4 regions of the Pantoea sp. Lij88 genome follow, and region 1 is predicted to be linked to each of the others. Evidence: predicted binding sites of a transcription regulator. Region 1 holds the regulator's gene; each other region holds the start of a gene.

Region 1 (6,046 bases):
TTTGGTCGTGATTACATTGCTAACCCGGATCTGGTTGAGCGTCTGCAGCAGGATGCCCCACTCAATCCACAGCGTCCGGAAAGCTTCTACGGCGGCGGCGCTGAAGGGTATATCGACTACCCGACGCTGTAACCGTTTTGGGCTGCCGTCCGGGATGATGGCGGCAGCCATTATTCAATGGCGATTTTCATCGCTATACTTATCGCCTGGGTCATCCGGCGATGGCGTTTTATTTCAAAGAGGATGTTATGCGTTTACTTCATACCATGCTGCGCGTTGGCGATCTGCAACGTTCTATCGATTTCTACACCCGTGTGCTGGGCATGCGTGTGCTGCGTCAGAGCGAAAACACCGAATATAAATATACCCTGGCCTTTGTGGGCTACACCGACGAGAGCGAAGGTGCGGTGATCGAGCTGACCTACAACTGGGGCGTCGATAAGTATGACCTCGGTAATGCCTATGGTCACATTGCGCTGGGCGTTGATGACGCAGCAGCAGCCTGCGAACGTATTCGCAAAGATGGCGGCAACGTGACGCGTGAAGCGGGCCCGGTTAAAGGCGGCTCCACCATTATTGCCTTTGTTGAAGATCCCGATGGCTACAAAATCGAGCTGATCGAAAACAAAGATGCCGGTAACGGCCTGGGCAACTAAACCTGCCCCTCAGCCTGCCCGTCCGGGTGGGCTGAATCCCCTTCTCTTCGCTTCATCTGCTGCACCCGGCCCCGTTTTTTGCCATAATACGCGCTGCCCTTTTTCTGCAACGAGATCCTGATGTCTGAATCGAATTCCCCTAATGCACTCAATCAACGTTTCCGTGGCTTCTATCCGGTGGTGATCGACGTCGAAACCGCCGGTTTCAACGCGCAAACCGATGCGTTACTGGAGATTGCCGCTATCACGCTGAAAATGGATGAAGAGGGATGGATTCAGATCGACCAGACGCTGCATTTCAACGTTGAACCCTTTGTCGGATCGCTGCTGCATCCCGAAGCGCTGGCGTTTACCGGTATCGACCCGAGTAATCCGCTGCGCGGCGCAGTCAGTGAATATGACGCGCTGCACGCCATTTTCAAAATGGTGCGCAAGGGCATTAAAGACAGCGGCTGCAATCGCGCCATTATGGTGGCGCATAATGCCACCTTCGACCTGAACTTCATGTCAGCGGCAGCAGAACGTGCCAGCCTGAAGCGCAATCCGTTTCACCCGTTCGCCACCTTTGATACTGCAGCGCTGAGCGGACTGGTGCTGGGTCAGACGGTGCTGGCGAAAGCCTGTATTGCGGCGGGAATGGAGTTTGACAGTACGCAGGCACATTCGGCGCTCTATGACACTCAGCAGACCGCGTCACTGTTCTGCGAGCTGGTGAACCGCTGGAAACGGTTAGGTGGCTGGCCACTGCCCTTCGCAGAAGGCGACGCAGAAGCCACGACATCCGCATAAGGGATGCCGCAATGAAAAAGGCCGACATGCTGTCGGCCTTTTTTTATTCTGCTTCTTTAAACTTTTCTGCAGTCTCTTTGATCAGCGTCTGCAGTTCACCACGTTGTAACATCTCAACGATGATGTCGCAGCCACCGACCAGTTCACCATCGACCCACAGCTGCGGGAAGGTTGGCCAGTTAGCGAACTTCGGCATCTCGGCACGAATGTCCGGGTTCTGCAGAATATCCACGTAAGCAAAACGCTCACCACAGGCTGACAGCGCCTGTACCGCCTGTGCAGAGAAACCGCAGCTAGGCAGTTTCGGGGAACCTTTCATGTACAGCAGGATCGGGTTTTCTGCGATCTGGCGCTGAATTTTTTCTACAGTACTCATAATTGCCTTCCTTAATTCGTCACTTCGTGTTTGTTTATTGTAGCGACTTCGCAGCGTGACTGAAAATGAGATTTTGACCGCTGCCCGATTAAATCGCCATCATTGTTAAGTCCTGCTTCGGGACGCCTGATTTCCTGTTTATTAACAGCTGGTAACAGTTTAATAATTCGTAATAATTTCGTTGATATAAGACGCTGAAAATGTTCATTTTCAGCGCGATTGCGTGGGTTGCAAAGATTAATATTAAAAGGCATTACAGTTTTTAAACGAACTGGACTAGAATGGCCTGGGCGCTGATCCTGGATCAGATTAATCTCAACTTTGTCGCGGTGCGTAGTGGCCCTGACAACTTAACTAATCAACGGACTATGCGTTTAATCATTACGCTTTTCATGCTGGCCTTTGCGCAACTGTTTTTCAACGTCGCTGCTGCTTCCCCGCACGCGCCGGTGAACGTCAGTTCGCATAAAGCAGAAAAAAAGAGTGCGCGCGACGATGAGCGCCGCAAGCGTCGCCAGGTAAAAACGGTGACCAAAAAAACTCGCCTCAGCCCTGTTCAAAAACTCAAAACTAAAAAACAGAAAAAAGTCGAACTCACTGCTAAACAGACGCCTGCTAAGAAGACCTCGCTCAAAACCGCCCGTATCAGCAAAACAAAAGAAAAAAATAAAGAGAAGAAACGCTATGGTCATCAGCGCCAGCTGAAAACGGCTGAGGTTATCGCCAGCGAGCCAGGCACCATTAAGATGAGTAAATCCCACCGTCAGCGCTATCAGAAGGCCCGTGAAACCGCGATGACCAAGCTGATGGGCCAGTTGGGTAAACCGTATCAGTGGGGCGGCACCTCACCTCACACCGGTTTTGATTGCAGTGGTCTGGTCTGGTACGCCTATAAAGATCTGGTGAAGTTTAAGATCCCACGTACCGCTAACGAGATGTATCACCTGCGTGACGCGGCACCCATCAAGCGTGAGTCACTGGAGAAAGGCGATCTGGTCTTCTTCCGTATTAATGGTCGCGGTACTGCGGACCACGTCGGCGTATACCTTGGCGATGGCAAGTTTATTCAGTCGCCACGTACCGGAAAAGATATTCAGATCAGCGCATTAGGGGAAGATTACTGGCAGCGCCACTACATTGGTGCCCGTCGGGTGATGACGCCGAAAACCATACGCTGAGCAGCAGAACAGTCAGAAAAAGCCGGGATAATCCCGGCTTTTTTGTTAGTGCAGAATGGCGGTAAAACTAAAGGCCACAATCATCAGCAGACAGCCCGCAGTGGTCATTAACGCCAGTTTAAGATCGGTACTCATTACATGCTCCTTAGTCACACAATTTGTAGGGTTATGGCATTTTCCCACACGACCCGGTAAAAATCTCGTTTTATCCGTCCAGCCTTGTTAGAATCCCGCCTTTGTTGCGCAACGCGCGCAACTCTGATTCCGTTTGCGCATCTTTTAAGGCGTTTATTCTCCGCCAGCGGCCTGTTTACCGACCAGAAAAGCTGCATTTTTGCGGAAAAATCCCTGAGCAGACGCAAACGTTTAACACTACGCTTATCAAAGATTTAGATAAGCACTGGAGTCCGATTTTCATGGCAACAATCAAAGATGTGGCGAAACGCGCCGGCGTCTCAACGACCACCGTTTCGCACGTCATCAATAAAACCCGCTTTGTCGCTGAAGAGACGCGCAACGCGGTCTGGCAGGCGATCAAGGAACTGCACTACTCGCCGAGCGCCGTGGCGCGCAGCCTGAAAGTGAACCACACCAAAACGCTGGGCCTGCTTGCCACCTCCAGCGAAGCACCCTATTTCGCTGAAATTATTGAAGCGGTTGAAAATCACTGTTTTGACAAAGGCTATACGCTGATTCTGGGTAATGCGCACAACGATCTGCAAAAGCAGCGTGCCTACCTCAGCATGATGGCGCAGAAGCGCGTCGATGGTCTGCTGGTGATGTGCTCTGAATATCCGGACGACCTGTTGCAGATGCTGGAAGAGAACCGCAATATCCCGATGGTGGTGATGGACTGGGGCGAGTCGCGCGCCGACTTCACCGACACGGTGCTGGATAATGCCTTCCAGGGCGGCTATCTGGCGGGACGCTATCTGATTGAACGTGGACACCGTGATATTGGTGCTATCCCCGGCCAGATGGAGCGCAATACCGGTGGCGGACGCCATGCCGGTTTCCTGAAAGCGCTGGAAGAAGCGGGTATCCAGCCGCGTGCCGAGTGGATTGTGCAGGGTGACTTTGAGCCGGAATCGGGCTATCAGGCGATGCAGCAGATCCTGTCGCAGAAACAGCGCCCGACGGCGGTGTTCTGCGGCGGTGACATCATGGCGATGGGCGCGATTTGCGCCGCTGACGAGATGGGGTTACGCGTCCCGCAGGATATTTCGGTGATCGGTTATGACAATGTGCGCAACGCCCGCTATTTCGCACCCGCCCTGACGACCGTACATCAGCCTAAAGCTCAGCTGGGGGAAAAAGCGCTGGATATGCTGCTGGACCGCATCACCAGTAAGCGTGAAATTTCACAAACGATCGAAGTCCATCCCACGCTGATTGAACGTCGTTCTGTGGCTGATGGTCCGTTCCGCGACTATCGCCGTTAATCCTCGCTTAACCACTCCTGATTAAGCGTTTGCGCATCACCCAGATAGCTGAGTAACCAGCCTGTCGCCGGTGATGCGCGATCCTCGGCCCAGCTGACGCAGCAGGGGCTATCCGGGAACGCCACCGGCAGTGTCAGTTCAACCAGATCGCCGCTGTCGAGCAGCGGTCTGGCAAGATGACCCGGTACCATCGCCACACACAATCCCGCCTGCACGCACTCCAGACCGGTCTGCCATTCCGGCACCACCAGCCTGCGCTGGTTATCCAGCGTCCACGTCATACGGCGCGGCAGCGCTCGCGAGGTATCTTCCAGCACCAGTGATGGCCAGCTTCGCAGCGTGTCATCATCGATCTGGCTCGCCTGCGTCAGTGGATGATCGGGCGCGACCACGCAGCGCCAGTTGAGGGTGCCCATATCCCGAAACGCAAAACGCCCGCCCACCGGAATCGCCTGGGTGGCCCCAATCGCCACTTCCACCCGGCCATCGGCCAGCGCATCCCAGACGCCATTAAATACCTCATAGCTGATGATCAGTTCCATATCGGGGAAGTGACGATAGAAATCTTTGACCAGTTGCCGGGTGCGCTGAGGTTTGGCGATACGGTCAACGGCAATACTGAGCTGCCCGCGCCAGCCGTTGGCCAGTTGCTGACACTGACGCCGGGTGGCAAGCATTTTTTTGATGACGCTTCGGCCTTCCCGGACAAAATGCTCACCCGCCGGCGTCAGCACCACTTCACGATGTTGACGCTCAAACAGCGGCACCGCCAGCCAGTTTTCCAGCTGGCGCACGGTGTAGCTGATGGCAGAAGGCACCCGATGTAGCTCCTGCGCGGCAGCGCTGAAGCTGCCCCCACGCGCAACCGCGTCAACCACCTCTAATGCATATTCAGACCACATAATCTGCCTTCAAAAATTTTAACAGCAATCGGCAAATATTACCGTTTCACAGCAGCAAACGCACCTTTTACACTCTGCCGCGTTTATCCTGCAAAAATGAGAATGAGATGTTGTCGAACAAAGGATTCATGCCCTACCTTGCCCTGCTGAGCATGCTCGGCTTTTTAGCCACGGATATGTACCTGCCCGCCTTTGGTGCGATGCAGCAAACCTTTAATACCTCACCCGGTCTGATCAGCGCCAGTATGAGTCTCTTTCTGGGAGGCTTCGCCGTGGGTCAGCTTTTCTGGGGACCGCTTTCCGATCGCATTGGCCGCAAGCCAGTACTGCTGGCCGGACTGGCTATGTTTGGTATCGGCTGCGCGGGCATGCTGTGGGTGAATGATATTTATCTGATGCTGGCGCTACGGTTTGTTCAGGCGATTGGTGTCTGTGCTGCGGCCGTGAGCTGGCAGGCGCTGGTAGTGGATCGCTACCCTGCCGCACGCGCCAACAAAGTCTTCGCCACCATTATGCCGCTGGTTGCGCTCTCTCCGGCGCTGGCGCCGTTGCTGGGTGCCTGGCTGATTGGCCACTTCCACTGGCGTTCGATTTTCCTGGTACTGACCCTGATTGCGGTAGCGCTGATTCTGACCACGCTGCGTCTGCCCACCGTTCGCAAAGCCGCCGGCGACAAAAAGGCGCAGCCGGGCTTCTTTACGCT
Region 2 (6,046 bases), 1.5 Mb from region 1:
TGCCATGCTCATCCGCAGCTGCAATCACTTCTTCATCGCGGATGGAGCCGCCAGGCTGGATAACGCAGCTCACGCCGACCGCAGCCGCAGCATCTATACCATCACGGAACGGGAAGAATGCATCCGACGCCATGGCTGAGCCTTTCACTTCCAGACCTTCATCGCCCGCTTTGATCCCTGCAATTTTAGCGGAGTAGACGCGGCTCATCTGACCGGCACCAATACCAATTGTCATGCTATCGCGTGAATAAACAATGGCGTTGGACTTAACGAACTTCGCGACTTTCCAGCAGAACAGCGCATCACGCAGCTCCTGCTCGGTTGGCTGGCGCTTGCTGACCACGCGTAGCTGGCTGGCATCAACCATGCCGAGATCGCGATCCTGAACCAGCAGGCCACCGTTGACGCGTTTGAAATCCAGCGCGGCAGTACGGTTTTGCCACTGACCGCAGATCAGCACACGGACATTTTGTTTAGCAGCAGTAATTTTCAGCGCGGCTTCGGAAACAGCGGGAGCGATGATCACCTCTACAAACTGGCGGCTGATAATCGCCTGCGCAGTCGCTTCATCCAGCTCGCGGTTAAAGGCAATGATGCCGCCAAACGCGGAGGTCGGATCGGTCTGGTAAGCCCGCTCATAGGCTGACAGCAGAGAGTCACCGGTCGCTACGCCACAGGGGTTAGCATGTTTGACGATGACGCACGCGGGTTCACTGAACTCTTTAACGCACTCCAGTGCCGCATCCGTGTCAGCAATATTGTTATAGGAGAGCGCTTTGCCCTGAACCTGCTGCGCGGTTGCCACTGACGCTTCAGTGATGTTCTCTTCTATATAGAAGGCAGCATCCTGATGGCTGTTTTCGCCGTAACGCATATCCTGCTTCTTAATGAAGTTCAGATTCAGGGTACGCGGGAAACGGCCAGCGGGCTGATTGCGTTCACCGTGATAGGCAGGCACCAGGGTACCGAAGTAGTTAGCGATCATGCTGTCATAGGCGGCGGTGTGTTCGAAGGCTTTGATGGCCAGATCGAAACGGGTCTCAAGCGTCAGCGCGTTCTCATGAGCGTCCATTTCAGCAATGATGGCATCGTAGTCGCCGCTGCTGACCACAATGGCGACATCTTTATGGTTCTTGGCAGCAGAGCGCACCATGGTCGGGCCACCGATGTCGATGTTTTCCACCGCATCTTCCAGTGAACATCCTTCACGGGCGACAGTCTGTGCAAAGGGATAGAGGTTAACGACCACCATGTCGATTGGGCTGATGTCGTGCTGCGCCATGATGGCATCATCCTGGCCGCGACGACCTAAAATGCCGCCATGCACTTTCGGATGCAGAGTTTTGACGCGTCCATCCATCATTTCCGGGAAACCGGTGTAGTCAGAGACTTCAGTGACAGCCAGACCCGCATCCGCCAGAAGGCGAGCGGTTCCACCTGTGGAGAGCAGTTCGACACCGCGACTTGAGAGCGCCTGAGCAAATTCGAGGATACCGGCTTTGTCAGAGACACTGAGCAATGCGCGGCGTACAGGACGAGGTTGTTGCATGGTGGTTTATCCCTTGGCTTTGTTTCGCGTATATAAGAGCGTTACGTCAGGCTTTACAGCGGTTTTCTCTTCTATATAAGAAGAAAAGATCAAAACCTCAGGTAACGCCCCGAAAAGGGGTGTCCGGAATATTGCCCGGCATTGTAGCGAAAACGTTTGCGTGATGCTCGCCTAAATTCATTCAGCCCGCTCTGTGTGGATAACATTGTGCGTAACTGCGTATAACAGCGGCTTTTGCTGTGGAATGCAGCGAACGCTCTTTTTTATGCAATTTATGGGTTGCGACTCTCCGACAACTCCCTATAATGCGCATCCATCAACACGGAACACCGGCAACGGGAAAACGGGTTGAGAGGCGCAGGAGACTGCGCCGCCGGAGAAAAACTTCTGAAATAGAGGTTGACTCTGCAGGAGGAAAGCGTAATATACGCCACCTCGCGACAGGACGCTAACGCACTGTTCGCACTGCTCTTTAACAATTTATCAGACAATCTGTGTGGGCACTCGCAGGATTGATATCAGCGTCTCCGGACGTAAAAAAAATATCAAGCCTCACGAGTGAACACATAATGAAATTCATTATGACGTTTTACAGATGAGCACCGCTTAACTTGTTTAAGCAAATCAAACTTAAATTGAAGAGTTTGATCATGGCTCAGATTGAACGCTGGCGGCAGGCCTAACACATGCAAGTCGGACGGTAGCACAGAGAGCTTGCTCTTGGGTGACGAGTGGCGGACGGGTGAGTAATGTCTGGGGATCTGCCCGATAGAGGGGGATAACCACTGGAAACGGTGGCTAATACCGCATAACGTCGCAAGACCAAAGAGGGGGACCTTCGGGCCTCTCACTATCGGATGAACCCAGATGGGATTAGCTAGTAGGCGGGGTAATGGCCCACCTAGGCGACGATCCCTAGCTGGTCTGAGAGGATGACCAGCCACACTGGAACTGAGACACGGTCCAGACTCCTACGGGAGGCAGCAGTGGGGAATATTGCACAATGGGCGCAAGCCTGATGCAGCCATGCCGCGTGTATGAAGAAGGCCTTCGGGTTGTAAAGTACTTTCAGCGGGGAGGAAGGCGACGGGGTTAATAACCCTGTCGATTGACGTTACCCGCAGAAGAAGCACCGGCTAACTCCGTGCCAGCAGCCGCGGTAATACGGAGGGTGCAAGCGTTAATCGGAATTACTGGGCGTAAAGCGCACGCAGGCGGTCTGTTAAGTCAGATGTGAAATCCCCGGGCTTAACCTGGGAACTGCATTTGAAACTGGCAGGCTTGAGTCTTGTAGAGGGGGGTAGAATTCCAGGTGTAGCGGTGAAATGCGTAGAGATCTGGAGGAATACCGGTGGCGAAGGCGGCCCCCTGGACAAAGACTGACGCTCAGGTGCGAAAGCGTGGGGAGCAAACAGGATTAGATACCCTGGTAGTCCACGCCGTAAACGATGTCGACTTGGAGGTTGTTCCCTTGAGGAGTGGCTTCCGGAGCTAACGCGTTAAGTCGACCGCCTGGGGAGTACGGCCGCAAGGTTAAAACTCAAATGAATTGACGGGGGCCCGCACAAGCGGTGGAGCATGTGGTTTAATTCGATGCAACGCGAAGAACCTTACCTACTCTTGACATCCAGCGAATTCGGCAGAGATGCCTTAGTGCCTTCGGGAACGCTGAGACAGGTGCTGCATGGCTGTCGTCAGCTCGTGTTGTGAAATGTTGGGTTAAGTCCCGCAACGAGCGCAACCCTTATCCTTTGTTGCCAGCACGTAATGGTGGGAACTCAAAGGAGACTGCCGGTGATAAACCGGAGGAAGGTGGGGATGACGTCAAGTCATCATGGCCCTTACGAGTAGGGCTACACACGTGCTACAATGGCGCATACAAAGAGAAGCGACCTCGCGAGAGCAAGCGGACCTCACAAAGTGCGTCGTAGTCCGGATCGGAGTCTGCAACTCGACTCCGTGAAGTCGGAATCGCTAGTAATCGTGGATCAGAATGCCACGGTGAATACGTTCCCGGGCCTTGTACACACCGCCCGTCACACCATGGGAGTGGGTTGCAAAAGAAGTAGGTAGCTTAACCTTCGGGAGGGCGCTTACCACTTTGTGATTCATGACTGGGGTGAAGTCGTAACAAGGTAACCGTAGGGGAACCTGCGGTTGGATCACCTCCTTACCTGAAGATACCTTCCCGCGCAGTGTCCACACAGATTGTCTGATAGAAAATAACGAGCAAAGTGTCTTTCGAAGACAGACTTAATTGTCCCCTTCGTCTAGAGGCCCAGGACATCGCCCTTTCACGGCGGTAACAGGGGTTCGAATCCCCTAGGGGACGCCAAAGCTTGGTGACAGGTGAAAGATGTTACCCACATATCTTAAAGATGACTTACGAGTCATGTTTAAGATATTGCTCTTTAACAATCCGGAACAAGCTGAAAATTGAAACGACGCACCGCGTCATTCCTCCGTAATAAGGAATGGCAAAGCGATGCGTTCGAGTCTCTCAAATGCTTGCAACACGCAGCGTTGTAAAACGCCTGTGGGTTGTGAGGTTAAGCGACTAAGCGTACACGGTGGATGCCCAGGCAGTCAGAGGCGATGAAGGACGTGCTAATCTGCGTAAAGCGACGGTAAGGTGATATGAACCGCTACAGCCGTCGATGTCCGAATGGGGAAACCCGGTGCACTCTGTGCATCATTGCAGCATGAATACATAGTGCTGCAAGGCGAACCGGGGGAACTGAAACATCTAAGTACCCCGAGGAAAAGAAATCAACCGAGATTCCCCCAGTAGCGGCGAGCGAACGGGGAGCAGCCCAGAGCCTGAATCAGCTTGTGTGTTAGTGGAAGCGTCTGGAAAGTCGCAGGGTACAGGGTGATACTCCCGTACACAAAAACACACATGCTGTGAGCTCGATGAGTAAGGCGGGACACGTGGTATCCTGTCTGAATATGGGGGGACCATCCTCCAAGGCTAAATACTCCTGACTGACCGATAGTGAACCAGTACCGTGAGGGAAAGGCGAAAAGAACCCCGGCGAGGGGAGTGAAACAGAACCTGAAACCGTGTACGTACAAGCAGTGGGAGCCTTGATTTATCAGGGTGACTGCGTACCTTTTGTATAATGGGTCAGCGACTTATATTCTGTAGCAAGGTTAACCGTATAGGGGAGCCGCAGGGAAACCGAGTCTTAACTGGGCGTTAAGTTGCAGGGTATAGACCCGAAACCCGGTGATCTAGCCATGGGCAGGTTGAAGGTTGGGTAACACTAACTGGAGGACCGAACCGACTAATGTTGAAAAATTAGCGGATGACCTGTGGCTGGGGGTGAAAGGCCAATCAAACCGGGAGATAGCTGGTTCTCCCCGAAAGCTATTTAGGTAGCGCCTCGTGAACTCATCTTCGGGGGTAGAGCACTGTTTCGGCTAGGGGGCCATCCCGGCTTACCAACCCGATGCAAACTGCGAATACCGAAGAATGTTATCACGGGAGACACACGGCGGGTGCTAACGTCCGTCGTGAAGAGGGAAACAACCCAGACCGCCAGCTAAGGTCCCAAAGTCATGGTTAAGTGGGAAACGATGTGGGAAGGCACAGACAGCCAGGATGTTGGCTTAGAAGCAGCCATCATTTAAAGAAAGCGTAATAGCTCACTGGTCGAGTCGGCCTGCGCGGAAGATGTAACGGGGCTAAACCATGCACCGAAGCTGCGGCAGCGACGCTTAGGCGTTGTTGGGTAGGGGAGCGTTCTGTAAGCCGTCGAAGGTGGCCTGTGAGGGCTGCTGGAGGTATCAGAAGTGCGAATGCTGACATAAGTAACGATAAAGCGGGTGAAAAGCCCGCTCGCCGGAAGACCAAGGGTTCCTGTTCAACGTTAATCGGAGCAGGGTGAGTCGACCCCTAAGGCGAGGCCGAAAGGCGTAGTCGATGGGAAACAGGTTAATATTCCTGTACTCGGTGTTACTGCGAAGGGGGGACGGAGAAGGCTATATCAGCCGGGCGACGGTTGTCCCGGTTTAAGCGTGTAGGCGGAGAGTTTAGGTAAATCCGGACTCTTGTTAACGCTGAGGCGTGACGACGAGGCACTACGGTGCTGAAGTGATAAATGCCCAGCTTCCAGGAAAAGCCTCTAAGCATCAGGTAACACAGAATCGTACCCCAAACCGACACAGGTGGTCAGGTAGAGAATACCAAGGCGCTTGAGAGAACTCGGGTGAAGGAACTAGGCAAAATGGTGCCGTAACTTCGGGAGAAGGCACGCTGGCGCGTAGGTGGAGGGACTTGCTCCCCGAGCTGAAGCCAGTCGAAGATACCAGCTGGCTGCAACTGTTTATTAAAAACACAGCACTGTGCAAACACGAAAGTGGACGTATACGGTGTGACGCCTGCCCGGTGCCGGAAGGTTAATTGATGGGGTTATCCGCAAGGAGAAGCTCTTGATCGAAGCCCCGGTAAACGGCGGCCGTAACTATAACGGTCCTAAGGTAGCGAAATTCCTT
Region 3 (6,046 bases), 1.2 Mb from region 1:
ACGTTCGCGCTGGCAAATCGCCTCGAACTGCGCCAGCTGGTCAGGTGCCACGGCCATCACATAACGTTCCTGTGATTCGTTACACCAGACTTCCAGCGGACTCATGCCGGGTTCATCACTCAGGATGTCACGCAGGTTAAACCGGCCGCCACGGCCGCCATCGCTGACCAGCTCCGGCATGGCATTGGAGAGCCCCCCTGCGCCCACGTCGTGGATAAACAGGATCGGGTTCTCATCGCCCAGCTGCCAGCAGCGGTCGATCACTTCCTGGCAACGGCGTTCCATTTCCGGGTTATCACGCTGTACCGAGGCGAAGTCGAGATCAGCATCCGACTGACCCGACGCCATGGATGAGGCCGCGCCGCCGCCCAGGCCGATGTTCATGGCCGGACCGCCCAGCACCACCAGTTTAGCGCCGACGGTGATTTCGCCTTTCTGCACGTGGTCGGCACGGATGTTACCGATGCCGCCCGCCAGCATGATTGGCTTGTGGTAGCCGCGCAGCTCGGTGCCGTTGTGGCTGGTGACCTGCTCTTCATAGGTACGGAAGTAGCCATTCAGTGCCGGACGACCAAATTCATTGTTAAACGCGGCGCCGCCCAGCGGTCCGTCGGTCATGATCTCCAGCGCGCTGACGATGCGGGCCGGTTTGCCGAAGTCCTCTTCCCACGGCTGTTCAAAGCCCGGGATACGCAGGTTCGAAACCGAGAATCCAACCAGGCCCGCTTTAGGCTTGGAGCCGCGTCCGGTTGCGCCTTCATCACGGATTTCACCACCGGAACCGGTCGCGGCACCTGGCCACGGCGAGATCGCTGTTGGGTGGTTGTGGGTTTCCACCTTCATCAGGATGTGCGCCGCTTCCTGATGCCAGCGGTATTCGCTCTCTCCGGCGTCAGCAAAGAAGCGACCCACCTCTGACCCTTCCATGACGGCGGCGTTGTCTTTATAAGCAGAGAGCACGTAGTCCGGCGTCTGCTCCATGGTGTTTTTGATCATCTTAAACAGCGATTTCGGCTGTTTCTCGCCGTCGATAATCCAGTCGGCGTTGAAAATCTTGTGGCGACAGTGCTCAGAGTTCGCCTGCGCAAACATATAGAGCTCAATGTCGTTAGGGTTACGACCCAGTGCGGTAAACGCCGCCACCAGGTAGTCAATTTCATCGTCTGCCAGCGCCAGACCCAGGGAGATATTCGCCTGAACCAGCGCCTGACGGCCCTCACCCAGCAGATCGACACTTTTCACCGGCTGCGGCGTGTAGTGCGCGAACAGCTGCTCAGCCTGCGCCAGATCGCTGTAGACCGTTTCCATCATGCGATCGTGCAGCAATGTGCCCAGCGTTTGCCACTGGGCTTCGGTCAGCTGGGGAGCCTGGACATAGAAGGCCAGACCGCGTTCCAGACGACGCACCTGCGGCAAACCGCAGTTGTGGGCAATGTCGGTGGCTTTGGATGACCAGGGCGAAATAGTGCCGGGACGTGGCGTCACCAGCAGCAGACGACCCTGTGGGGCATGTTCAGCGAGAGAGGGACCATATTTCAGCAGGCGTTGCAGACGGCTCTGTTCGTCAGCGCTTAAGGGCGCGCTGACATCAGCAAAATGGATGTACTCAGCGTAAATATCACTCACCGGCAGATGAGCGTCCTGAAAGCGGGTCAGCAGTTTGTTTACACGAAATGCCGACAGGGCGGGCGAACCACGCAGAATTTCCATTAATAAGTCTCTCGTCAGGGCGCCGGGCGACGCAAATTGGGCGCAACAGGGAAAACGGGGCGTATTATAGAGAAAGCGACCTCGCGACGAAACCGTTTGCGCACAATTTTTGGCGACCCGGATTTGCCTGAAATTTGCGCAAAAGCTGCTATAAAAGTTGCTCAGCGTGATTTAGTTGCGCAAAATGCCCCTCGCTCTGGGAGTTCAAAGAAGATAAATACTGCCTTTAAAAGACAGAGGCCTTAGAGCCAGCGAGAGATAACTATTTGAAACGCCTAAAATTTAATTATCTGTTTATCGGTCTGGTTGCCGTGCTGTTAGCGTTAGCGCTGTGGCCATCCATTCCCTGGTATGGGGGTGGGCAGGACCAGATTTCACAGATCAAATCGCGGGGAGTGCTGCGTGTCAGTACCATCAACTCCCCATTGACTTACTACACAGTGAACCAGTTACCGGCCGGGATGGATTATGAGCTGGCAAAACGCTTCGCCGATTATCTGGGCGTCAAACTGAAGGTGACGGTGCGTCCTAACCTGAGCGATCTGTTTGATGACCTTGACGATGGCAAAGCCGATTTGCTGGCCGCTGGCCTGAACTACAACAATGAACGCCTGACGCGCTATCAGACCGGGCCAGGTTACTACAATGTTTCGCAGCAGCTGGTCTATCGCGTGGATAAACCGCGCCCTAAAAACCTCGGTGACTTAAAGGGGCGGCTGACGGTTGCGTCGGGATCGGCTTACCTCTCAACGCTGAAGAGCGCGCGTTCCAGTCAGTTTCCCGATCTGGACTGGGCGATCTCCACCGATCAGAGTCCGAAAGCCCTGCTGGAAGCGGTAGCCGACGGTAAGCTCGATTACACCATTGGCGACTCCGTCACCATCGCCCTGTTGCAGCGCGTCTATCCACAGCTGGCGGTCGCGTTCGACGTCACCGATGAAGAGCCGGTGACCTGGTATGTGCGCCACAGCGATGATGACAGCCTGAATGCGGCGATGCTCGACTTCTTTAATGGGATGGGTGAAGAAGGCGCGATGGCGCGGCTGGAGGAGAAATATCTCGGCCACGTCGGCACCTTTGATTATGTCGATACCCGCACTTTCCTGCGCGCCATCGACAGCACGCTGCCTGACATCAAGCCGCTGTTTGAGAAGTACGCCACCAGCATTGACTGGCGACTGCTGGCCGCGATCTCCTATCAGGAGTCGCACTGGAATCCGCAGGCCACCTCCCCTACTGGCGTGCGCGGCATGATGATGCTGACGCGTAACACAGCTGAGAGTCTGGATGTGGGTGACCGGACCGATCCCGAACAGAGCATTCGCGGCGGCAGTCAGTATCTGCAGGATATGATGGCGAAGGTGCCGCAGAGCATCCCGGAAGATGAGCGCATCTGGTTTGCGCTGGCGGCGTATAACATGGGTTATGCCCATATGCTCGACGTCCGCAAGCTGACGGCGCGCCAGGGCGGTGACCCAGACAGCTGGGCGGATGTGAAGCTGCGTCTGCCGATGCTGAGTCAGAAGCGTTACTACACCCAGACGACGTATGGCTACGCTCGTGGGCATGAAGCCTATAACTACGTGGAGAATATCCGCAAGTATCAGATAAGCCTGGTGGGCTATCTGCAGGAGCAGGAGAAGCGTCTGACGCAGCAGGCGGAAGCCCAGGCCGAACTGGCGAAGGGCTATCCGGCCGTTGAGCCGAAGATTGCGATGAACTAACTCTGGCGCTGCGCCTGACGCAGCGCTTTTTTCTGCTCGCGACGCATACGGAAGAAGTCGCTCAGCATGGCGGCACACTCTTCAGCCAGCACGCCGCTATGCAGTTCAACCTGATGATTCATGCCGGGATGGCCCAGCACATCCAGCAGCGATCCCGCCGCCCCACTTTTGATGTCGTGCGCACCATAGACCAGTCGCGTGATGCGGCTGTGCACCATAGCTCCGGCGCACATCACGCACGGCTCCAGCGTCACATAAAGCGTGGTATCCAGCAGGCGATAATTTTCCAGCACTTTACCGCCCTGGCGCAGGGCCATGATCTCGGCATGCGCCGTCGGATCGTGCTGGCCGATGGGCCGGTTCCAGCCTTCGCCAATCACCCGGTCGTTCTGAACCAGCACCGCACCCACCGGCACTTCGCCCTGCTCCCAGGCCCGGCGCGCCAGGCCAAGCGCATGGCGCATCCAGTATTCATCTTGTTGTTTCACGCTGACCACTCCGGGCGACTGAAAAGCGGCGCATTATAGCGGTCTCACCGAGCCTTTAAAAACTTATTCCAGCTGTTGCAGCTCACCCGCCGGGGTCACGCGCCAGCGATGCTGACAGAAGAACAGCAGCGGGTTGTCCTGTTTGCTGTCGCTGTAGCCGCTGTAAAGCTGTAATGGCGTGCCGATTTTCTCTTCCAGCTGCGCGACTTTCTCATGGCCGAGGCAGCGCATCGCCAGCACCCGTCCGCCCCAGCCGCGCTGCATCTGGCTGGCTATCAGCTTCACGCGCGGCAGAAAGGCGGAGTCATGATAGACCTGCTCCACCAGCGACTGTGGCGATCCGGTGATCAACCACACGTCAGCGTCATCACTGCCGAGGTAATCGGTCAGGCGCTGCTGCACCACCGGAAACGCTTTGACGCGCAGGCGGAACCACTCCGCAAACTCCGCTTCGAGGCGCAGCAGTGTCCGCTCAGAGCGGCCAAAGGTGATGGACCAGAGCAGCAGACTCATGGGCCAGCGTGCCGCCCGGCCTTTAAACAGCAGGCCAATGCCGACCACTGGCAAGAGTGGCACCACCAGCAGCAGATTCAGCGGCCGGCGACGCAGCAGATAGCGCATAAAGGTGCCGAACATGTCCTGCTGGTGCAAAGTGCCATCCAGGTCAAAAAATACGATGCGACGTTGTGTTCCCCTGGTCAAACAACTCTCCTTTACGGCTGATTCTGGGATGATAAAGAGTAGTGTAGCCATCATCAGGCGGTACGGCGATGACTGTCATTTTTAATTCCGATGACTACAATGCCTGATGAATAGTTTATTCTTCACTGATTATCCCTGAATTACGAGGATTGGGCATGAGTTCATTGCTGCGCATTCGCCAGCTTTATCCACGTCTGGCATTGAACGAGCGTCGGCTGGCGGATTTTTTACTGTCGCAACCCGATCGGGCGCGTCATCTGAGTTCACAGAAACTGGCGGAAGAGTCTGGCGTCAGCCAGTCGAGCGTGGTGAAGTTTGCTCAGAAGCTGGGATACAAAGGATTTCCGGCGCTTAAGCTGGCCCTGAGTGAGTCACTGGCGGACAAGGATGCCATTACCGTGCATAACCATATTCTCAGTGACGACCCGCTTAAGATGGTGGGCGAAAAGCTGCTGACAGAAAAGCTCTCGGCGATCCGCGCCACGCTGGACATTAATAGCGAAGAGAAGCTCAACGACGTGTTACAGCTGCTGAAAAATGCCCGGCGCATTTTACTGGTGGGCATCGGCGCATCAGGCCTGGTGGCGAAAGATTTCTCCTGGAAGCTGATGAAGATCGGCATTAATGCGGTGGCAGAACAGGATATGCATGCCCTGCTGGCCAGCGTGCAGGCGATGGGGCCAGGCGATGTGCTGCTCGCCATCTCTTACACCGGGGAGCGGCGGGAGATCAATCTGGCGGCGCAGGAAGCGGTACAGGTGGGCGCAGATGTGGTGGCGTTTACCGGCTTTACGCCGAATACGCTGCAGCAGAGCGCCAGTTACTGTCTTTATACGGTAGCCGAAGAGCAGAGTACCCGCAGCGCGGCGATCTCCTCAACGACGGCACAGCTGGCACTGACCGATCTGCTGTTTATGGCGCTGGTGCAACACGATCCGGAGCGTGCGTCGAGCCACATTCGTCACAGCGAAGCGCTGGTGAAAAAGCTGGTCTGATCAGCGGCAGCGCGTATAATACCCGCGCTTTTTCTGTTGTTATCAGGTGGGTAAAATGGCGCTGTTGATTACGTCCAGATGCATTAACTGCGATATGTGTGAACCGGAGTGCCCGAACCAGGCGATTTCACTGGGCGATGCGATCTATGAGATTGATGTCAGCCGCTGCACGGAATGCGTCGGGCATTATGAAGTGCCAACCTGTCAGCGGGTCTGCCCCATCGACAACACCATCATCATTGACCCACAGCACACCGAATCACGCGATGCGCTGTGGGAGAAGTTCGTGCTGCTGCACGGCTAGCTTTCAATGATCACCGTGGCGCAGGCGTAGTGACGCTCATCGGCCAGCGTCACGTGGACATGCTTAACGCCCAGCTTTTCCGCCACGTCGGCGGCATGCTGAAAGAAGCGTAACCCCGGTTTC
Region 4 (6,046 bases), 1.5 Mb from region 1:
CGGCCAGTGTAGAGCACCGGATAGGCCGACTGCAGGCGGCTGGCAATGTAGTTGGCATTCAGAATCGCGACCGAACTGGCCTGTTTCAGTCCTTCGGCGCCCATCATGCGAATGTACATCCAGCTGATCGGCAGAATGGAGGCGCTGCCAAACGGCGCTGCGGAGACCGCGCCCTGCTGCGTCAGTACACCGTCGATCTGTACCACGCTGTGTCCCGGAACAAACGGGGCCAGGTGCGCTTTGACACCAATCGGTCCCATACCCGGACCGCCGCCGCCGTGCGGAATGCAGAAGGTTTTATGCAGATTGAGGTGCGATACATCTGCGCCGATATAACCTGGCGTGGTGATGCCGACCTGTGCATTCATGTTCGCGCCATCCAGATAAACCTGACCGCCGTACTGATGCACGATCTGGCACACTTCACGGATGGTCTCTTCATAGACGCCGTGAGTAGAAGGATAAGTCACCATGATGCAGGAGAGCTTATCGCCCGCCTGAGCCGCCTTTTCACGCAGGTCGCCGAGGTCGATGTTACCCTGTTTATCGCAGGCCACAACCACCACGTCCATACCCGCCATCTGGGCTGACGCCGGGTTCGTCCCGTGCGCCGAGCTCGGGATCAGGCAGAGGTGGCGATCGCCCTGACCACGGCTTTCGTGATAGCGGCGGATCGCCAGCAGCCCGGCATATTCACCCTGCGCGCCAGAGTTTGGCTGCATACAGAGTGCATCATAGCCGGTGAGCTGCACCAGCCACTGCGACAGCTGGCCGATCATCTGCAGATAACCGGTAGCCTGTTCAGCCGGGCAGAATGGATGCAGCTCCGCAAATTCCGGCCAGGTGATCGGGATCATCTCGGCGGCGGCATTCAGCTTCATGGTGCAGGAGCCCAGCGGGATCATTGCCTGATTCAGCGCCAGATCCTTTTTCTCCAGGCTGTGCATGTAACGCATCATCTCCGTTTCGCTGTGATGACGGTTGAACACCGGATGGGTCAGGATCTCGCTGTGGCGTTGCAGGCCAGCAGGAATTGCGTGGCTTTCGCTGGCGACGTCGCTGTCGAGCTTTTCCAGATCCTGGCCGTGATCCTCACCCAGCAGAATGGCGAACAGCGCCAGGATATCGTCGCGGCAGGTGGTTTCATCCAGCGTGATGCCGACGGCGTTATGGATGTCGCTGCGCAGGTTAACGCCAAAACTCAGGGCGCGGTTCAGCACGGCGGCTTTATCCGCCACTTCCACCGTCAGCGTATCGAACCAGTACTGATGACGCAGCTTCAGGCCACCCTGCTGCAGTCCGGCTGCCAGGATGCTGGTGAAGCGATGAATGCGTGAGGCAATGCGTTTCAGACCGGCCGGACCGTGGAACACCGCGTAGAGACCGGCGATGTTGGCCAGCAGCACCTGCGAAGTACAGATATTGGAGTTGGCCTTTTCACGACGGATATGTTGTTCACGGGTCTGCATCGCCATACGCAGCGCCGTGTTGCCCGCGGCATCACGAGACACACCGATGATGCGGCCAGGCATAGAGCGTTTATGCTCGTCGCGACTGGCGAAGAAGGCAGCGTGCGGGCCGCCGTACCCCATCGGCACACCGAAGCGCTGAGCGGAACCAAAGACGATGTCTGCGCCCTGCTTGCCTGGCGCTTCCAGTAACACCAGCGACATAAAGTCTGCCGCCATGCTGACCACGACTTTGCGTGCTTTCAGCCCGGCAATTAGCGCGCTGTAATCGTGCGCTTCACCGGTGGTACCCACCTGTTGCAGCAGCACACCAAAGAGATCGTCGTGATCGGATGCCTTATCGGCACTATCAATGATCAGTTCGAAGCCAAACGTCTCCGCGCGGGTACGAACCACATCCAGCGTCTGGGGATGAATATCATTGGCAATGAAGAATTTATGGGCGTTTTTGAGCTTGCTGACGCGCTTTGCCATCGCCATCGCTTCGGCAGCGGCAGTGGCTTCATCCAGCAGGGAGGCAGATGCGATATCCATGCCGGTAAGATCCAGCGTCAGCTGCTGGAAGTTCAGCAGCGCTTCCAGACGGCCCTGTGAAACTTCAGGCTGATACGGCGTATAGGCAGTGTACCAGCCCGGGTTCTCCAGCATGTTACGCAGGATGACCGGCGGGGTGATGACCGCGCTGTATCCCATACCAATCCAGGATTTATAACGCAGGTTCTGGCTGGCAATGGCTTTCAGTTCGGCCAGCGCCTGCTGTTCAGTGGCGGCTTCGCCAACGGCTGGCGGCCCCGGCAACTGAATATCTGCCGGCACAATGGTGCTGATTAGCGCGTCCAGCGAACGGGCACCAATCGCGTCAAGCATCTGCGCCTGCTGCTCAGGTGATGGACCGATATGGCGCTCAATGAATGCACCGTTGTGTTCAAGCTGGCTGAGAGTCTGAGTCATTAGCAGTAAATCCTGAATCGGGCTGGGGGAACCGGAGAGCAAACAGAAATCTGCGGCCTCTGCACGAGGCCGCCTGACGACTACTCGTCGATGGAAGCCTTATAAGCATCCGCGTCCAGCAGCGAGTCGAGTTCAGACGCGTCGCTGGCTTTGATTTTGAATAACCAGCCGCCGTCATAAGGCTCGCTGTTGACCTGCTCCGGTGAGTCAGTCAGTGCTTCGTTAACCGCCACAATCTCACCGCTGATGGGTGCATAGATATCAGAAGCCGCTTTAACGGATTCTGCGACCGCGCACTCTTCACCCGCGGCAAAGGTCGCGCCCACTTCCGGCAGATCGACAAACACCATGTCGCCCAGTAACTCCTGCGCATGTTCAGTAATACCCACGGTGTAGCTGCCATCCGCTTCTTTGCGCACCCATTCGTGGCTGTCGCGGTACTTCAACGTATTCGGCACATTGCTCATTGGCCATTTCTCCTGAATAAAATTTACTGGGCGACCGGTTTACCGGCGCGGACAAAAACGGGACGGGTAACCTGGACAGGCATCTGGCGGTTACGGATCTCAACGATGGCGGTGCTCCCGACGGAGGCCGGTACGCGCGCCAGGGCGATGCTGCAACCCAGCGTCGGTGAGAAAGAACCACTGGTGATGATCCCCTCCTGCGACTGCCCCTGGTCATCGGTGAAACGCACCGGCTGGCCGTGACGCAGCACCCCTTTTTCTGTGAGGATCAGCCCCACCAGTTTTTCGGTGCCACGTTCACGCTGAAGTTCCAGCGCTTCCCGGCCGATGAAATCGCGGTCAGCGGGTTCCCAGCACACCGTCCAGCCCATGTTGGCAGCCAGTGGTGAAACGCCTTCGTCCATCTCCTGACCATACAGATTCATACCCGCTTCCAGACGCAGCGTGTCGCGAGCACCAAGGCCAGCCGGTTTTACGCCAGCGGCCAGCAGACGCTGCCAGAAATCGGCCGCCTCGCCTGCGGGCATCGCGATTTCATATCCCGCTTCGCCGGTGTAGCCGGTGGTCGCGATAAACAGGTCACCTGACTGCACACCAAAAAACGGCTTCATGCCAGCAACAGCCTGACGCTGCTCCTCGCTGAACAGCGTCTGCGCTTTCTGCTGCGCCTGCGGGCCCTGCACGGCAATCAGCGCCAGGTCATCGCGTTCCGTCAGCGTAATGCCATAGCCCTGCGCGTGCTGCGTGATCCAGGCGAGATCGTTTTCACGGGTCGCGGAATTCACCACCAGCCGGAAGAATTCCTCGCTCATAAAGTAAACAATCAAATCATCAATGACGCCACCCGACGCATTCAGCATTCCGGTGTAGAGCGCTTTGCCCGGCTGCGTCAGTTTTGCCACATCATTCGCCAGCAGGTAGCGCAGAAATTCGCGGGTACGCGGGCCTGTCAGGTCAACGATGGTCATGTGAGAGACATCAAACATCCCGGCGTCGGTACGCACTACATGATGTTCATCCATCTGGGAGCCATAGTGCAGCGGCATCATCCAGCCATGAAAATCCACCATGCGGGCACCGCAGGCCTGATGCTGTTCAAACAGAGGTGTTTGCTGAGTCATAACCATCCTGTGCAGAAGCGAGTGAGTGCAAAAGTGCGCCGGAATTCAGTGCCGACGCAAACGTTCTCTTAGGGCTGACGTTACCACCGAATCCGACGATTAACCATAAGCAAACCGGGGTCGAAAGCAGAGGCACAGCCTAACCAGGAACCGCGGCCAACAGGATAAAAAACTGCAATTTTGTGATTAATCGCGCAATAAATGCAGGGCTTTTAAATATACGCAGCAAATTTATGCGAGATGACGTTCAGGATGTTAAAAAAATCCCGCTGCCAGATGAATGATAAATGAGAAAAAGTAATGCGAATTACGCCGCAAAATTAGAATAAATCAAACGAAGATCCCTGCTGGTGCAGCGTTGCCTTTTCGTGGTGCAGAGAGGTTCAGATATAAAAAAAGCCAGCAGACGCTGGCTTATTAAAAGGCGGGGATTTAGCGTAGCCAGGCGGGCAAATCATTCAGCCCCATCGCCTGCTTCAGCATCACAGGTTTAACCCCTGGCAGGCGATCGGCCAGCTTCAGACCGACATCGCGCAGCAGTTTTTTCGCCGGATGATTACCGGCAAACATTTCACGGAAGCCCTGCATTCCAGCCAGCATCATCGCGGCGCTGTGTTTACGACTGCGCTCGTAGCGACGCAGATAGAGGTGCTGACCAATATCTTTGCCCTGCTGATGCAGACGGCGAATCTCACCAATCAATTCGGCGGCATCCATAAAGCCAAGGTTAACGCCCTGACCCGCCAGCGGATGAATGGTGTGAGCCGCATCGCCCACCAGCGCCAGACGATGTGCCGCAAAGTTGCGGGCATAGCGCGCCACCAGCGGGAACGATTTACGCTCGCTCGCCAGCTGGCACAGGCCGAGACGCATATCAAACGCCACGGAGAGCTGCTGATTGAACAGCGCTTCCGGCATGGTTTCCAGACGGCTCGCTTCCTGCGGCGAGAGCGACCAGACGATAGAGCTCATATGCGGATCCTGCATTGGCAGGAAAGCCAGAATACCGTCGCCGTGGAACACCTGGCGCGCCACCGCATCGTGCGGCTTCTCGGTGCGGACGTTAGCCACCAGGGCATGGTGATCGTAATCCCAGAAGGTCAGCGGGATGTCGGCTTTGTTGCGCAGCCAGGAGTTAGCGCCGTCAGCGGCAATCATTAATCGCGCGCTTAACATGCTGCCATCGTGCAGGGTAACAAAGGCTTCGTTGTCACCAAACGCCACCTGTTGTAACTGCGAGGGCGCCATTATCGTCACGTCACTGCAGGCGCTGGCCCGTTGCCACAGCGCATTGTGAATCACCGGGTTTTCGATGATATGACCCAGATGCGACAAGCCCTGCTGCTCATCATTAAAGGCGATAGAGCCGAAGCTGTCCTTATCCCACACTTCCATGCCGTGATACGCGCTGCAGCGCAGCGAGAGAATGGTCGACCAGACATCCAGCTTCTGCAGCAGCCGTTCGCTGGCGGCGTTGATCGCCGACACGCGAATTGACGGAGACGCACTCAGCGCCAGCGGGGGCTCCGGCGATTTTTCCAGCACGGCGATGCGCAGTCCGCTGCCCTGCAAGCCGCAGGCCACCGCCAGCCCCACCATACCGCCACCGGCAATCACCACATCAAAAGTTTGCATCTGAGCCTCTTTATTAACGCTTAACCCAGCCAAGCGTACGCTCAGCCAGTTGATTTCGTAGCCACGGCAGATGATCCATCGCCAGCAGGCCCAGGTTACGACCGGCCACCATTGGACCATAGCGATTCGCAAAAACGCGGACCAGTCCGTCGGTGATACCGATAGTGGCGGCACGATCGGGCTGACGACGCTGCTGGTAATGATGCAGCACGGCATAGCTGCCGGGATCCTGCTGTTGACGATGCGCGGCTGCCAGCGTTTCAGCCAGCGACATCACATCGCGCAGGCCCAGGTTGAAGCCCTGCCCGGCAATCGGATGCAGCGTCTGCGCCGCATTGCCTACCACCGCCACGCGATGCGTTACCGGCGACATCGCCCGGTGCAGCGCCAGCGGGTAATACTC

What was found. Region 1 encodes PurR, which represses purine synthesis genes. Its sites were predicted from a motif close to CANGCAAACGTTTGCNTG; they were not measured.
Region 2: a site for PurR is predicted at 1,695-1,712, ahead of purH (bifunctional phosphoribosylaminoimidazolecarboxamide formyltransferase/IMP cyclohydrolase). Genes of this name have one in related genera too.
Region 3: a site for PurR is predicted at 1,796-1,813, ahead of purL (phosphoribosylformylglycinamidine synthase). Genes of this name have one in related genera too.
Region 4: a site for PurR is predicted at 4,062-4,079, ahead of gcvT (glycine cleavage system aminomethyltransferase GcvT). Genes of this name have one in related genera too.

The regions. Positions count from the first base shown of each region.
Region 1 is NZ_CP118269.1:2,241,308-2,247,353, forward strand. It holds gene PU624_RS14245 (alkene reductase) at 1-132, shown strand, start outside; gene gloA (lactoylglutathione lyase) at 249-656, shown strand; gene rnt (ribonuclease T) at 777-1,445, shown strand; gene PU624_RS14260 (Grx4 family monothiol glutaredoxin) at 1,489-1,824, opposite strand; gene PU624_RS14265 (C40 family peptidase) at 2,190-2,999, shown strand; gene cydH (cytochrome bd-I oxidase subunit CydH) at 3,045-3,134, opposite strand; gene purR (HTH-type transcriptional repressor PurR) at 3,416-4,441, shown strand; gene punR (DNA-binding transcriptional activator PunR) at 4,438-5,343, opposite strand; gene punC (purine nucleoside transporter PunC) at 5,451-6,046, shown strand, end outside.
Region 2 is NZ_CP118269.1:3,744,158-3,750,203, reverse strand. It holds gene purH (bifunctional phosphoribosylaminoimidazolecarboxamide formyltransferase/IMP cyclohydrolase) at 1-1,549, opposite strand, end outside; rRNA gene PU624_RS21365 (16S ribosomal RNA) at 2,182-3,722, shown strand; tRNA gene PU624_RS21360 (tRNA-Glu) at 3,809-3,884, shown strand; rRNA gene PU624_RS21355 (23S ribosomal RNA) at 4,097-6,046, shown strand, end outside.
Region 3 is NZ_CP118269.1:1,018,847-1,024,892, reverse strand. It holds gene purL (phosphoribosylformylglycinamidine synthase) at 1-1,710, opposite strand, end outside; gene mltF (membrane-bound lytic murein transglycosylase MltF) at 1,977-3,434, shown strand; gene tadA (tRNA adenosine(34) deaminase TadA) at 3,431-3,898, opposite strand; gene yfhb (phosphatidylglycerophosphatase C) at 3,986-4,624, opposite strand; gene PU624_RS08680 (MurR/RpiR family transcriptional regulator) at 4,780-5,619, shown strand; gene PU624_RS08675 (YfhL family 4Fe-4S dicluster ferredoxin) at 5,675-5,923, shown strand; gene acpS (holo-ACP synthase) at 5,920-6,046, opposite strand, start outside.
Region 4 is NZ_CP118269.1:770,112-776,157, reverse strand. It holds gene gcvP (aminomethyl-transferring glycine dehydrogenase) at 1-2,420, opposite strand, end outside; gene gcvH (glycine cleavage system protein GcvH) at 2,501-2,887, opposite strand; gene gcvT (glycine cleavage system aminomethyltransferase GcvT) at 2,911-4,008, opposite strand; gene ubiI (FAD-dependent 2-octaprenylphenol hydroxylase) at 4,441-5,643, opposite strand; gene ubiH (2-octaprenyl-6-methoxyphenyl hydroxylase) at 5,657-6,046, opposite strand, start outside.